3 regions of the Salicibibacter cibi genome follow, and region 2 is predicted to be linked to each of the others. Evidence: predicted binding sites of a transcription regulator. Region 2 holds the regulator's gene; each other region holds the start of a gene.
What was found. The regulator LexA, encoded in region 2, represses DNA repair genes until DNA is damaged. The targets are predictions, from matches to a motif close to CGAACATATGTTCG.
Positions count from the first base shown of each region.

Region 1: the regulator LexA is predicted to act here: its motif matches at 2,041-2,054, upstream of HUG20_RS20110 (YhjD family protein).
Region 3: the regulator LexA is predicted to act here: its motif matches at 1,137-1,150, upstream of HUG20_RS11235 (RpnC/YadD family protein).

Region 1 is NZ_CP054706.1:2,784,960-2,789,049, forward strand. It holds gene dcd (dCTP deaminase) at 1-188, opposite strand, end outside; gene HUG20_RS19590 (hypothetical protein) at 347-478, opposite strand; gene HUG20_RS13890 (DUF3923 family protein) at 852-1,103, opposite strand; gene HUG20_RS13895 (IDEAL domain-containing protein) at 1,586-1,900, opposite strand; gene HUG20_RS20110 (YhjD family protein) at 2,085-2,474, shown strand; gene HUG20_RS13900 (YwaF family protein) at 2,420-3,166, opposite strand; gene HUG20_RS13905 (lmo0937 family membrane protein) at 3,233-3,370, opposite strand; gene HUG20_RS20005 (transposase) at 3,691-4,056, opposite strand.
Region 2 is NZ_CP054706.1:1,891,952-1,896,041, reverse strand. It holds gene HUG20_RS09715 (hotdog fold thioesterase) at 1-297, shown strand, start outside; gene HUG20_RS09710 (MBL fold metallo-hydrolase) at 325-1,119, shown strand; gene HUG20_RS19485 (hypothetical protein) at 1,442-1,564, shown strand; gene lexA (transcriptional repressor LexA) at 1,714-2,346, opposite strand; gene HUG20_RS09700 (hypothetical protein) at 2,491-2,679, shown strand; gene HUG20_RS09695 (DUF896 domain-containing protein) at 2,843-3,076, shown strand; gene tkt (transketolase) at 3,307-4,090, shown strand, end outside.
Region 3 is NZ_CP054706.1:2,224,532-2,228,621, reverse strand. It holds gene HUG20_RS11240 (DegT/DnrJ/EryC1/StrS family aminotransferase) at 1-969, shown strand, start outside; gene HUG20_RS11235 (RpnC/YadD family protein) at 1,230-2,066, shown strand; partial or broken gene HUG20_RS11230 (DegT/DnrJ/EryC1/StrS family aminotransferase) at 2,383-3,159, shown strand; gene HUG20_RS11225 (hypothetical protein) at 3,312-3,530, opposite strand; gene HUG20_RS11220 (hypothetical protein) at 3,532-3,828, opposite strand.

The DNA.
Region 1 (4,090 bases), 890 kb from region 2:
TCAAATTCGACATATTGCGCCGGGGTGTCGAGCGCAATTGATTCGATCGCATTTTCATCAATCTTTAAATAATGGCTTCCGAGTCGGATATCAACGGACGCGGGTTGGATTTGCACATCGGTGACAGGCTCAATCAAAAGTTCATCACGCGCCAACATCGCTTTAATCGTGGTATCTGATAATATCAAAGGGCTTCCTCCTGAACGCTTTTTCATAGTTCAAGTATACCTGATTCGACAGCGCTCGCCAACCGGTTAGGCTTAAAAGGGGATGCGAGGGTGCCCAGGAATGGGGAAACCAAGATATTGAGCATGTTAATTAGGGATTGCTGAACAACTTACATATATTAGTTGAAGCCGGGATGCCGCTTCCATGGCTTCGCTTTCCGCGGACGAACGGTCAAGCCTCCTCGCGCAAAACCGGCGCTGCGGGGGCTTGACGCGTCCGTTTTTCCGCTGGAGTCTCGCCATTGCAGCACCGTCCCTCCGTACATTGCCAGAAGTGCAAGGGTTTTTTTGCTTATAGGATGGATTTCCTTGCATCCAGCTTTGACAACAGCAACGGAAAATGCTTATGTGTCAGTCTTTTTCCGTTATTCAGCAGTCCTTAATTATAGGGAAAGTTCCCGGAAAGGCTATGTATGCCGATGGACATGTCGTGCACTGCACTTTAGCAGGGGCGTAAAGGATTTATTGTCTGCGCTACCCCCCTCTTGTCGGGGGATCAGTCTATTGCGACCGTTCCATGTAGTAGCATGGGCGGTCGCTATTATAGCATGCACTTATAAGCTTTCTATGTTAATTATGCCATTTGTACACATTGATTTTCACTTTTACATTCCGTCCCATCCCCTATTCCTGAACCGTCATTTCTTTATTTTTTTTGTTTTTTACAACTAACATTGCAACTAACCAACCAAGTTGAATGAGCAAAGGGATGACAAAAGCCATTGCCAAAGTCAAAATGCTTAACATAATGATTCCAGGCGTTTGAACTGCACCAGTCGCATCTACGTCTCTTTGTGCTAAAAAAAACGATCCTACTGCAAATAAGGTTAACCAAAAAGCATTTACGATCCACCAAGCAATCCAAGCGAATTTCATCAGACACACCTCTTTATGAACAAAGTAAAATACAAGCCATCCGGCATTAACACGTTCAATTCAAGAATAATGCCTCAACTAATGATGTCAGCTATAAAGAATAGTATAAAGGCAGCTAAAAGAAAGGGTCAACACTAAAATCAATGGTTGATATTCGTGATTAAATATGGTGACACCACTAGCGAGCGAAGGAAAAACACGCAGACTCCTGTGGGAAAGCGCAGGGCGAAGACCCCGCAGGAAAAAAGCGAACTTCTTTTTTTCCGAGGAGGCTGAGCTCGGGGCCCACGGAAAGCGTCGTGTTTTTCCGTAGCGGTCACTACCAATCATAATTGCCCCTAGTTTGTCAGCCATAGATTTTGGTGAAGAGCCAAAAGAAAAGCAAAAGAAAAAAGAACCTCTCCTGTTTCGAATATCAACAGGTTCCTTTTTATTAGAAAACTTGGCTTTATCTCGAAAGTTTAAGTAAAACATCGACAGCCTCAGCTGTCGATGTCGGTTTTGTCTTCAAAGTTACATTCCATCTCGTAACCATGCTCGGAAATCGTACACCCGGATTGGTAACGGGCACACCATTCGCTATATTCGTTACTTAGCGCGCGGAAACGTTCCTCATCTTTCGCATCCAGCGCTTCATCAATTAACCGTTTATAACGTTCTTTAGTAAACGTATAAACGGAATATTCCAACATCATACGGGCATAAAGCGATTGCACCACTTGCCTGGGCGCCCGATATCCTTTTCGAATCATTTTCAACTTTTCAAACAGTTCATGTTCATATGTTGACGCTGCCATTACTATCCCCCCTGATTTCCTCATACAGGTATAATTCGACCGCGGCCAATACATTTCACTTATTTTTAGTTCAATACCCGCCTGGCTGCACATTTAAACCCTTTCCTAAAACATTTTGCAAAAGTTCCCTCTTGAATGTACGAATGTTTATTCGATATACTGACGTTGCATTTTCCGAAAAAACATGTTCGTACGTAAAACCGACCTCACCTTCATCCATTACGCCCTGATTTTGCCGTTGGTGAAAAAACATTCGAAAAAGACCAAGGGCACCCTGCAACAAAACATGCACATCAAAAACTCCCTACATGGCCATCGTTCAAACAGCGCTCGCTTCTCTTCAGAACGACCTTCAGCAACTCAAACGCGTGCAAAAACAACGAAGCATCCGCGTCTATCTATCGATGTCGATGAGACATTTTCCACTTACGGTTATCTATGCAACCGTTACGAAGGTCAGAACCGCTATGTAAATGCCCATTTAAAAAGACAAACGGGACGGTGTATGACCCGTTATCTTCAAGGTGATCGTTTGTTTACGGAAGAAGGGAATTTACGGAAAAACCACCAATAAAAACCGTACATCCCGATAAATACAAAAAGCGCCACTACTTGCAATGCGAAAATATAATACGGCCAAGGGCCAAACCAATCAAATGGGGAAGGACCCGGCGGTTTTTCCATTAAATACATGTAATTCCCGTCCACCCACAGATTAAAGATGAACATGCACGCCGCATAACCGTTTAAATACAACCATACGCGGAAAACCGACCGAAAACGAAGCTGCATGTTTTCCACCGCCATCATATAGACAACAACTACGATTACAAGGGCATGGGTAATAAAAAAATGAAAAAAGCGAAAATGAGGAAAGCCATAGTTGCCGACATCCGGCGTCACAATGGTTAAAAATGCACTGCCGGCGCCTACGAAAAACGTGATTTCAAACCACGTTTGGTTGCGAGTCAACAACATGAAAATCGCCGCGATCCATGCGATGCTGCTTAAATGCAACGGCAACGCGAATGACGGATCCCAAGCACTTGCATCTATGTACCAGATCTGCAAAAGCACTTCCCCGGCAATGAAAATCGCAACGCAGCCAAAGCGAAAGAGATTTTGCTTTCTAATTGACCCTTGGAACCAGTTTCTTGCCAACACAATTAACACGCACGCGAGAAGTAATGAAACGATCACTCCCATATGCGCCGGCCCGAACATGGTAAACCCCGGTCCGTCGTGGGTATACGCCCACCACCACATACAAATCTCCCTCCTTGGTGAAAACGCGCCTGCAAGAAATGTTGCAGACGCCGAAGGTCACCTTTTTTAACGCCGCCCTGTGATCATTTGGAAAACGAGAACGATAAGCGCAATCACAAGCAGAAGGTGAATAAGCCCGCCTGTCCCGCCGATAAACCCGAGCAGCCAAAGCACAATCAACACGGCAATGATCGTCCATAACATTTGCGTCTCCGTTACGAAAAACTTATAAAAATCTGTAAAGAGTCAACACTAAAATCAATGGTTGGTATTCGTGATTAAATATGGTAATACCACTAGCGAGCGAAGGAAAAACACGTAGACTCCTGTGGGAAAGCGCAGGGCGAAGACCCCGCAGGAAAAAAGCGAACGTCTTTTTTTCCGAGGAGGCTGAGCTCGGGGCCCACGGAAAGCGTAGGGTTTTTCCGTAGCGGTCACTACCAACCATAATTGCCCCTAGTTTGTCAGCCATAGATTTTGGTGAAGAGCCTCTGAAAAAAGAGATTCTCTGTTTTCTTCCCTGTTCAACGTGTCCGATTTTGTATGAAGAATACTACTCCCATTTGATATAACACTCTGAGGGCGTAAATTCGGATGTAACTCACCCTACTTATTAGCGTTATCTTTTTCAACGTAACGTTAGTCATTGCAGGATCGGTGGTTTCCTTCTTCTTTAACATTCCTTTGACATTTAAATCCTCAATCACGATGTGAGATGGTTTGGTTCTCGCGATCTCACTCGTCATTTTGTGAATGTAATCTTTCCGAATGTTATTTAAACGTGTTCGTAGCTTTATGATCTCTTTTTCGGTTTTTATAATGTTGCGTGTTTTTCGGTAACGGTCCCCCTCCTTATTCGTTTCATATTTTCGAGAAACAATACGTTGCAACCGACGACATCATTTCTCGATCTTGCGCATCTTA
Region 2 (4,090 bases):
GTGGGATCTAAGACGAGGCAACCGGCCGGTATTCTGCACGGCGGGGCATCGGTTGCGTTGGCGGAAACGGCGGCAACGATGGCGACGGCAATGAATATAGATCCGCAAAAATTCAATCCGGTAGGAATGGAGATTAATGCAAACCATATTCGCAGTAAAACCGACGGCGTTGTTACGGCAACCGCTACGCCTTTTCATAAAGGACGCACGACTATGGTTTGGGATATTCAAATAACCGATGAAAATGAAAAGTTGATCTGTGTCGCTCGTTGTACGATGGCAGTTGTTTCAAAATAATAAAAAAAGGAGAGGAGTGCAACTGTGATGCAAGTATACGAAAAAGAAGATGTGACTTGTGTAAAAATGGATGTTGTTCTCGGAGGGGAAAAAACAAATATCGTCTATGCCTTTTTGGTTGACGGGATGTTAGTCGATACCGGACCACCGCGCATGGAGTCTGAACTTATTCCTTTTTATGAAGCGCATTCGATTGATTTTGTATCCCTTACCCATAGCCATGAAGATCATTCCGGAACAGCGCCGTGGTTGCAGCGAAACTTTGAAGTGCCTATTCATGTTCATCCGAAAGGGATTGGTATATGTGCCCAAGATTCGCCCTATCCGGAGTATCGTCAGATGACTTGGGGGAAGCGGGAAGGGTTTCAGGCCACGCTACTCGATGGTACGATCCAATCTCGAAATCGGGAATGGAAAGTTATTTATACACCGGGTCATGCCGATGATCATGTCGCGCTTTTCGATGAAGAAAACGGTACGCTATTTTCAGGGGATTTATTTGTCTCACCGAAACCGAAGGTCATTATGAGCAGCGAATCCATTCCGCAAACGATGGATTCCATCCGAACATTGCTCGCTTATGATTTTGAATCGTTATTTTGTGGTCATGCCGGATATGTAGAAAACGGGAAAGAGATGTTAAAGCAAAAACTGGATCACCTTGAGAACCTTTCCGAAGAGGTAAAACATCTTCACAAAGAAGGGCTTTCCGTTGAGGAGATTAGAGACAATTTTTATCCGAAAAAGTATCCGATTATAAGCGTCTCCGGGGGAGAATGGGACTCTTTGCATATTGTCTCTTCGATTCTGGAGAATGAATAACAAAAAAATTCCCTGCACGTTGCGCGTGTAAAGGTACCCTCGAGCGAAATCAGCTCGGGGGTTATTTTCGTGGAAAAGGTTCTTTGATTAGAGCGAGAGTGGAGACCGCATATTTCCGTTCGGGCTCCATGGACACCTCATGGTTACTCAATCGAAGCTCCGAACGTTATTTCGGTCTTCATGGACCCCTTCATGACGACCATTACGCCGAACCAATCCATCATTCGGAGTCTCATCAACAACGTGCCAATCTAATCATTCGTCGCATCACCTCGCGCTCGTTTATACATACCATATTGGCAAAGATCGCGAGGTGATGGGTGTGTTGGAAATTGGTCTTTTTTTAGCGATCGCGGCTTCCATGCCCGGGCTGTTGATTCTCGCTGTACTGATCACAGCAGGGCATTATCGCAAAAAGAAAAACCGAAACGGGAAGAAAAAATAATCAAGCCGTTCTAAACAGATATGCGATGTGCATATAGTAAAACAGAAACGGAATTAAGTTCCAATAATATTATTATGTCAACTTAAACCCTGAAATTGGGAAGGGAAGGAAACGTTTGATCTTCCCGCCCTCTTAGGTTTGCAATTTTTTCACGAGATCGTACGAAAGACACCGCTTACTTTTCCAAGCACTTGGCAATTGTCAAGAATGATCGGTTCCAACGCTTGGTTTTCCGGCTGCAATCGGATGTGGTTCCCTTCATTATAAAAGCGTTTGACGGTTGCTTCTTGTTCATCCGTCATCGCTACGATAATATCACCGTTATTTGCGGTCGGTTGTTGGCGCACAATCACCTGGTCACCATCAAGAATTCCTGCGTCAATCATGCTGTCTCCTTCAATGGTGAGCATGAATACCTGGTCAATTCCGACAAAATCGTCGGGCAACGGCATATAGCTCTCTACATTTTCGACGGCTGTAATGGGAACGCCTGCGGTTACTTTTCCGATTAAAGGAACATAAGCACTTGCCGGCTTGTCTGCTTCGGAAATTTCGTTTCCTTGTTCATCCAGATGAAGGACTTCAATCGCTCTTGGCTTGGTCGGGTCTCTACGAATATACCCTTTCTTTTCCAATCGGGCCAAGTGGCCGTGAACGGTTGAGCTCGAGGCAAGATCGACCGCTTCCCCAATTTCTCTTACTGAAGGCGGATATCCTTTCTTTTTTACATTGTCTTTAATAAATGCAAGGATCGTTTCTTGTCGTTGCGAAAGCTTTTTCATTTCATTCACCTCGTTAATATTTATTTTTTATAGCTTATCATATAAAACAAACGTTTGCAAACATTAGTTCCTTAAAATGCTTGACACGAACGATAGTTCTGCTATACTAATAAATAGAACAAACGTTTCGGAGGTTTTCTTATAATGAACCAACAAGTTGGAAAAGAACGCGGAAAAGGACAAGAACGCATGTTATTGTTTTTATTCGCCCTTTCTATCATCATTATGACGTTGGTTGCCGATCACTCGATTGGGACAAGTGAGGCGGAAGCGGAAGGGCATCCTCAAACAACAGCACTTGTGCCAACACCGGTTGAACATACGGATTGGTAGAGGGAATAAAAGAATGGGGACGAAAAAGAAAGCATATCAGGGACTATTTATATTCAGCCATTCATTTAGGTTATAATATGAACTGTTGCCTGTTGATTTCTTGCGGGCATGAACGTTATAGTGTCGTTAAGCATCATTCATGATTCTATAAGGGGGAGCTTCATTGATATCCGATGAAAAGCTTGACCGTATTAATGAATTAGCCAAACGACAGAAAACGACGGGGTTGACTGCAGATGAGGAAGACGAGCAAAAAGGCTTGCGGGAAGAATATCTACAGAATTTCAGGACCTCTTTTAAACAGCAGATTCAAAATGTATCCGTCGTCGATGAGAACGGAAACGAAGTAACCCCGGAAAAATTACGCAGTGCAAAAGGCAACCGCCGTTCTTACTAACGATAAAAAGCGGTGCATCGCTCGTCAAAGTGATGCGCCGCTTTTTTTCTTAGCAGATAAGAAAATATAACTCAAATTTTCTTGCCTGCATAAATTGGACGAAAGCTTTCGTCATAAAAGCTTGGCGAAACGCCCGGTTTTCTAAAAAGGATGAAAGATATTCTTGTTTTACTTTTAGAAACCATATATCATAACAATAGAGACAATTCATAAAGGGAAGGATGGAAACATTGACTTCAAACATAGAAAAACGCGCCATTAATACGATACGGACATTGTCCATCGACAGCGTCAATCGAGCAAATGCAGGCCACCCGGGGTTGCCCATGGGTGCAGCGCCGATGGCCTTTGCATTATGGACGAGGCATCTCAAACATAACCCGACGAAACCTGGTTGGTGGGATCGGGACCGTTTTGTCTTATCCGCAGGCCACGGCTCCATGTTGCTGTACAGTTTGCTTCATTTAAGCGGATACGACTTGAGTCTCGGAGAGTTGAAAAACTTCCGGCAAATGGGGAGCAAAACACCCGGCCATCCAGAATACGGACATACGGCGGGGGTAGATGCGACGACCGGCCCTCTCGGACAAGGCATTGCCATGTCGGTAGGGATGGCAATGGCAGAAGCCCATCTTGCCGCAACGTACAACCGGGAAGGATATGAATTATTCAACCACTATACGTATGTGATTTGCAGTGATGGGGATGTCATGGAAGGCGTCGCTTCGGAATCCGCTTCTTTAGCCGGCCACCAGCAATTGGGACGGTTGATTGTGCTTTACGATTCCAATGATATTTCCCTCGACGGCGATTTGAATCGCGCGTTTTCGGAGGATGTTTGCAAGCGGTATGAAGCGTATGGCTGGCACACGATCTTTATCGAAGACGGTAATGATGTTGAGGCTATTGACCGCGCGATTAAAGAGGCGAAAGAAGATCCCCGTCCGAGTTTTATCGAAGTAAAAACCGTTATTGGTTTTGGTTCGCCAAACCGTGCAGGCACAAATGAAGCAC
Region 3 (4,090 bases), 330 kb from region 2:
GGGACGGCGGCGATTCATTTGGCGTTGCGGCAGCTTGATGTGGGCGAGGGGGATGTTGTGTTTTGTTCCTCGCTGACGTTTGTGGCTACTGCGAATCCGATTTTGTATCAGGGTGCGCGGCCGGTGTTCATTGATTCCGAGCCGGCGACGTGGAATATGTCGCCTGGGGCGTTGGAGCGTGCGTTGGGGGAAGCGAGTGACGCCGGTGTTTTGCCAAAAACTGTCATTATTGTGAATTTGTATGGGCAGAGCGCGCGGATGGATCGGTTGATGGAGATTTGCCGGGCGTATGGGGTGCCTGTTATTGAGGATGCGGCGGAGTCGTTGGGGAGTGAGTATTTAGGCCGGAAGAGTGGTACGTTCGGCGATTTTGGTGTGTATTCGTTTAATGGCAATAAAATTATTACGACGTCGGGCGGGGGAGCGCTCGTGTCCGGTGATGTGGGAGCATTGGAGCGGACGCGGTTTTTGGCGACGCAGGCGCGGGAGCCGGCGCTACACTATGAGCATAGTGAGGTTGGGTATAATTATCGGATGAGCAATATTGTCGCTGGTGTCGGGCGTGGGCAGTTGGACGTTCTGGATGAGCGTGTGGCGCAGCGGCGGGGTGTTTTTGAGCGATATTATGATGCATTTGGAGATATGCCTGGCGTTGCGTTTATGCCTGAGTTGGAGGGCAGTAAGTCGAACCGGTGGCTGACGGCGTTGACGGTGGATCCTGAGAAGGCGGGCGTGAGTCATTTGGATATTATTGAAGCGCTGAGTGCGGAGAATATCGAGGCGCGGCCCGTGTGGAAGCCGATGCATCTGCAGCCGTTGTTTGAGGATGCGGCGTATTATGAGCATGAGGACGGGTGGAGTGTGTCGGATGAGCTGTTTCGGTATGGATTGTGCTTGCCTTCTAGTTCGAGTATGACGGAGGGGGAGCAGAGTAGGGTGATTGGGGTTGTTGAGAGGTTGTTGAGGTAATGAGATGATCATCTTGGCCATAGTAATATTTAAACCTAAAAAACCGGCAGGTGGATCCTCGCCGGTTTGAATATTTTTTAGTCTAACCAATCGCCCGTAATCATGCACCGTACGTCTAATGACTCTCGTTCATGATTTACAGTAATGATAATCCCAGCGACTATTTTAGAACAAATGTTTGTTATATGTTACGGAGTCTGCTATTATAATAATTGAAATAGTACAACTGGCAATCACCTTTAAGCAAAGGAGACAAAAATATGTCTGAAGGGATTTCGTATCATAATAAAGATGTACTATTTAAATTTTTGAGTGAATTGTATAAGGATACAACATTAGATGTCTTTGGTTTGCAAGACATGCCCAAGATTAAACAGTTATTGCCCAGCAACCTTCCAAAGGTGAGTGCTAATGAAAAGCGCTCGGATACCCAGTTTTTACTGGAAGATGGATCTATCCTCATGTTGGAATATGAAAGCAATCATTCAATCATTGAAAATCACATTAAATACCTTGACTACACTCAAAGGATTTTGGATCGAGCGTATAGAGAGGGCAAAAGCATTAAACCTATTCATATTGTGGTTATCTACACAAGCGATGTAGCGAGAGTTGGAAAAGGTTTAAATGCTGGGGATGTAGGGATCCAATCGAAACCCATATTGCTTAGCGATTATAATGGAGATGTGATACTGGAGAAAATAAGTGATAAAATAAAAAGAGGAGAGGAATTGACTCATGAGGAACTCATGAAACTGAGTATCCTCCCCTTAATGCATACCACGAAGAGCCGCGAGGAGAACGTGCGGGATTCTGTAGAATTGGCAAAACAAATCAAAGATGAACGGCAGCAAATGCAAGTTATTGCAGGCATACTCACAGCAACGGATAAATTTGTTAGCAACGAATTCGCTACAATGTTAAGGAGGTGGATGGGAATGACTAAGGTTGGAAGACTTATCGCTGAAGAAGCAAAAAAAGAGAAGTCTAGAGATATTGCAAGGCGACTGTTAAAGAAAATGTCTTCGGAAGAAGTCGCCGATATCACCGGTTTAGACATCGATGAAGTAAATGAAATTGAGGAGAAAAATGAATAAAAGTGTGATGCCAAGCTAATTAATATAGCTTGGCTTTTAACCGAAAAAAATACCCTTAATATAAGAGATAATTGGCATTGGGCGTGTGTCGATTTCTGTGAGGCTTGTGTTTGAATAAAGCAGAGTGTGACCTGGGGCCGATGTTACATATTGAATCCCTGCTATGCTTAAACCGATGAGATGACAGCGAAACCGATGAATGATTATAAATAGAAAATGGGTTTCATTACAACATAGCAATCGAAAACGCATTTTTTTATTTGACTAAGAAGCTTTTGAGTAAAACTGGATCGTGCCGTTGGTTAACAAAGTGAACGCATTGGAAAAAGCATTGGCTACGTATAGCGGCGTGCGGACGTTGCCGAAGGCTGTGATTGTCGTGAATTTGTATGGGCAGAGTGCGCGGATGGATCGATTGATGGAGATTTGCCGGGCGTATGGGGTGCCTGTTATTGAGGATGCGGCGGAGTCGTTGGGGAGTGAGTATTTAGGCCGGAAGAGTGGTACGTTCGGCGATTTTGGTGTGTATTCGTTTAATGGGAATAAAATTATTACGACGTCCGGCGGAGGTGCGCTGGTTTCCGGTGATGTGGGAGCATTGGAGCGGACACAGTTTTTGGCGACGCAGGCGCGGGAGCCGGCGCTCCATTATGAGCATAGTGAGGTTGGGTTTAATTATCGCATGAGCAATATTGTTGCCGGTGTGGGGCGCGGGCAGTTGGACGTGTTGGATGAGCGTGTGGGGCAGCGCCGGGCTGTTTTTGCGCGGTATGATGAGTCGTTGAGTGGGTTGCCGGGGGTGGCGTTTATGCCTGAGTTGGAGGGCAGTAAGTCGAATCGGTGGCTGACGGCGTTGACGGTGGATCCTGAGAAGGCGGGCGTGAGCCATTTGGATATTATTGAGGCGCGGCCGGTGTGGAAGCCGATGCATCTGCAGCCGTTGTTTGAAGGGGCGGCGTATTATGCGCATGAGGACGGGTGGAGTGTGTCGGAGGCGTTGTTTGGGTTTGGATTGTGTTTGCCTTCTGGGTCGGGGATGACGGAGGGGGAACAGGATAGGGTGATTGGGGTTGTTGAGGGGTTATTGAGATGATCTTTTCAACATTAATTGTTAAATGAAACTCAACCTTTGGCTCACGGCGCTGATGGTGGGTCCCGAAGAAGCGGTGATTACACACTTGGATATTGTCGAAGCGTTGGGTGCGAAGAATATTGAGTCGCATAAAATATAAAAAAAATCCTCGATTATTTCGAGGACTTTGATTCATCTGCTTTTAATTTAGAGGTGTCTATATAAGAGGGGACATTTGGGTCCTTTTCCTTCATTTCTTTGATGATGCGGCGTGTTTCTTCCCGTTTCTCTTCAGATTCTTGAGGGATGGCATAAACGCCGTTTAATTCAGTATCGATATAGTGGGCTAATTCACCATCAGTCATTTCTGAAAACTCGCGACTTGTAGACATCCTATCGCTCTCCTTTCTTCAAGTATAACTGAACGAGACGGGTTGAGGCAATGGTTGATAAAGCCATGCGATTTGGCCGTATAATTTCTGCTCCATATCGTTGATAATGTGAAATCACCGATGGATGATGCTTAATATGAATTGCAATATATCCGTAAAATCCATGGTCAAAACTAATAACTGCGGCAGCAGTGAGCAATGTTGGTGTCACTTTTAGTGCAGACTGTTGATGATGATTGGAAGGAGCGGACTCAAGAAGCTCGATAAGAATAAACCCTTCGTCCACCACATAGGACATCAATGCTTGAACTTTTGGATCTTCATTTACTTTTAAGGATAGGATGTTTCGATTTGGATAAATATACTCCTCATGCCAATCAAAAATCTAATCCCTTGTTTCCATGACGTCCGGTTCTGTGGCAGGTAATACACACCCATCGTACACTTCTTGATCATCTTTGGTTCCAACAATTACCTTCATATCATAAATAACTCCTCTTTTACTAACGGTGTGTACTGCTTTGAGATGTACTCGATTTGGCGGACCGATTGATTATTGC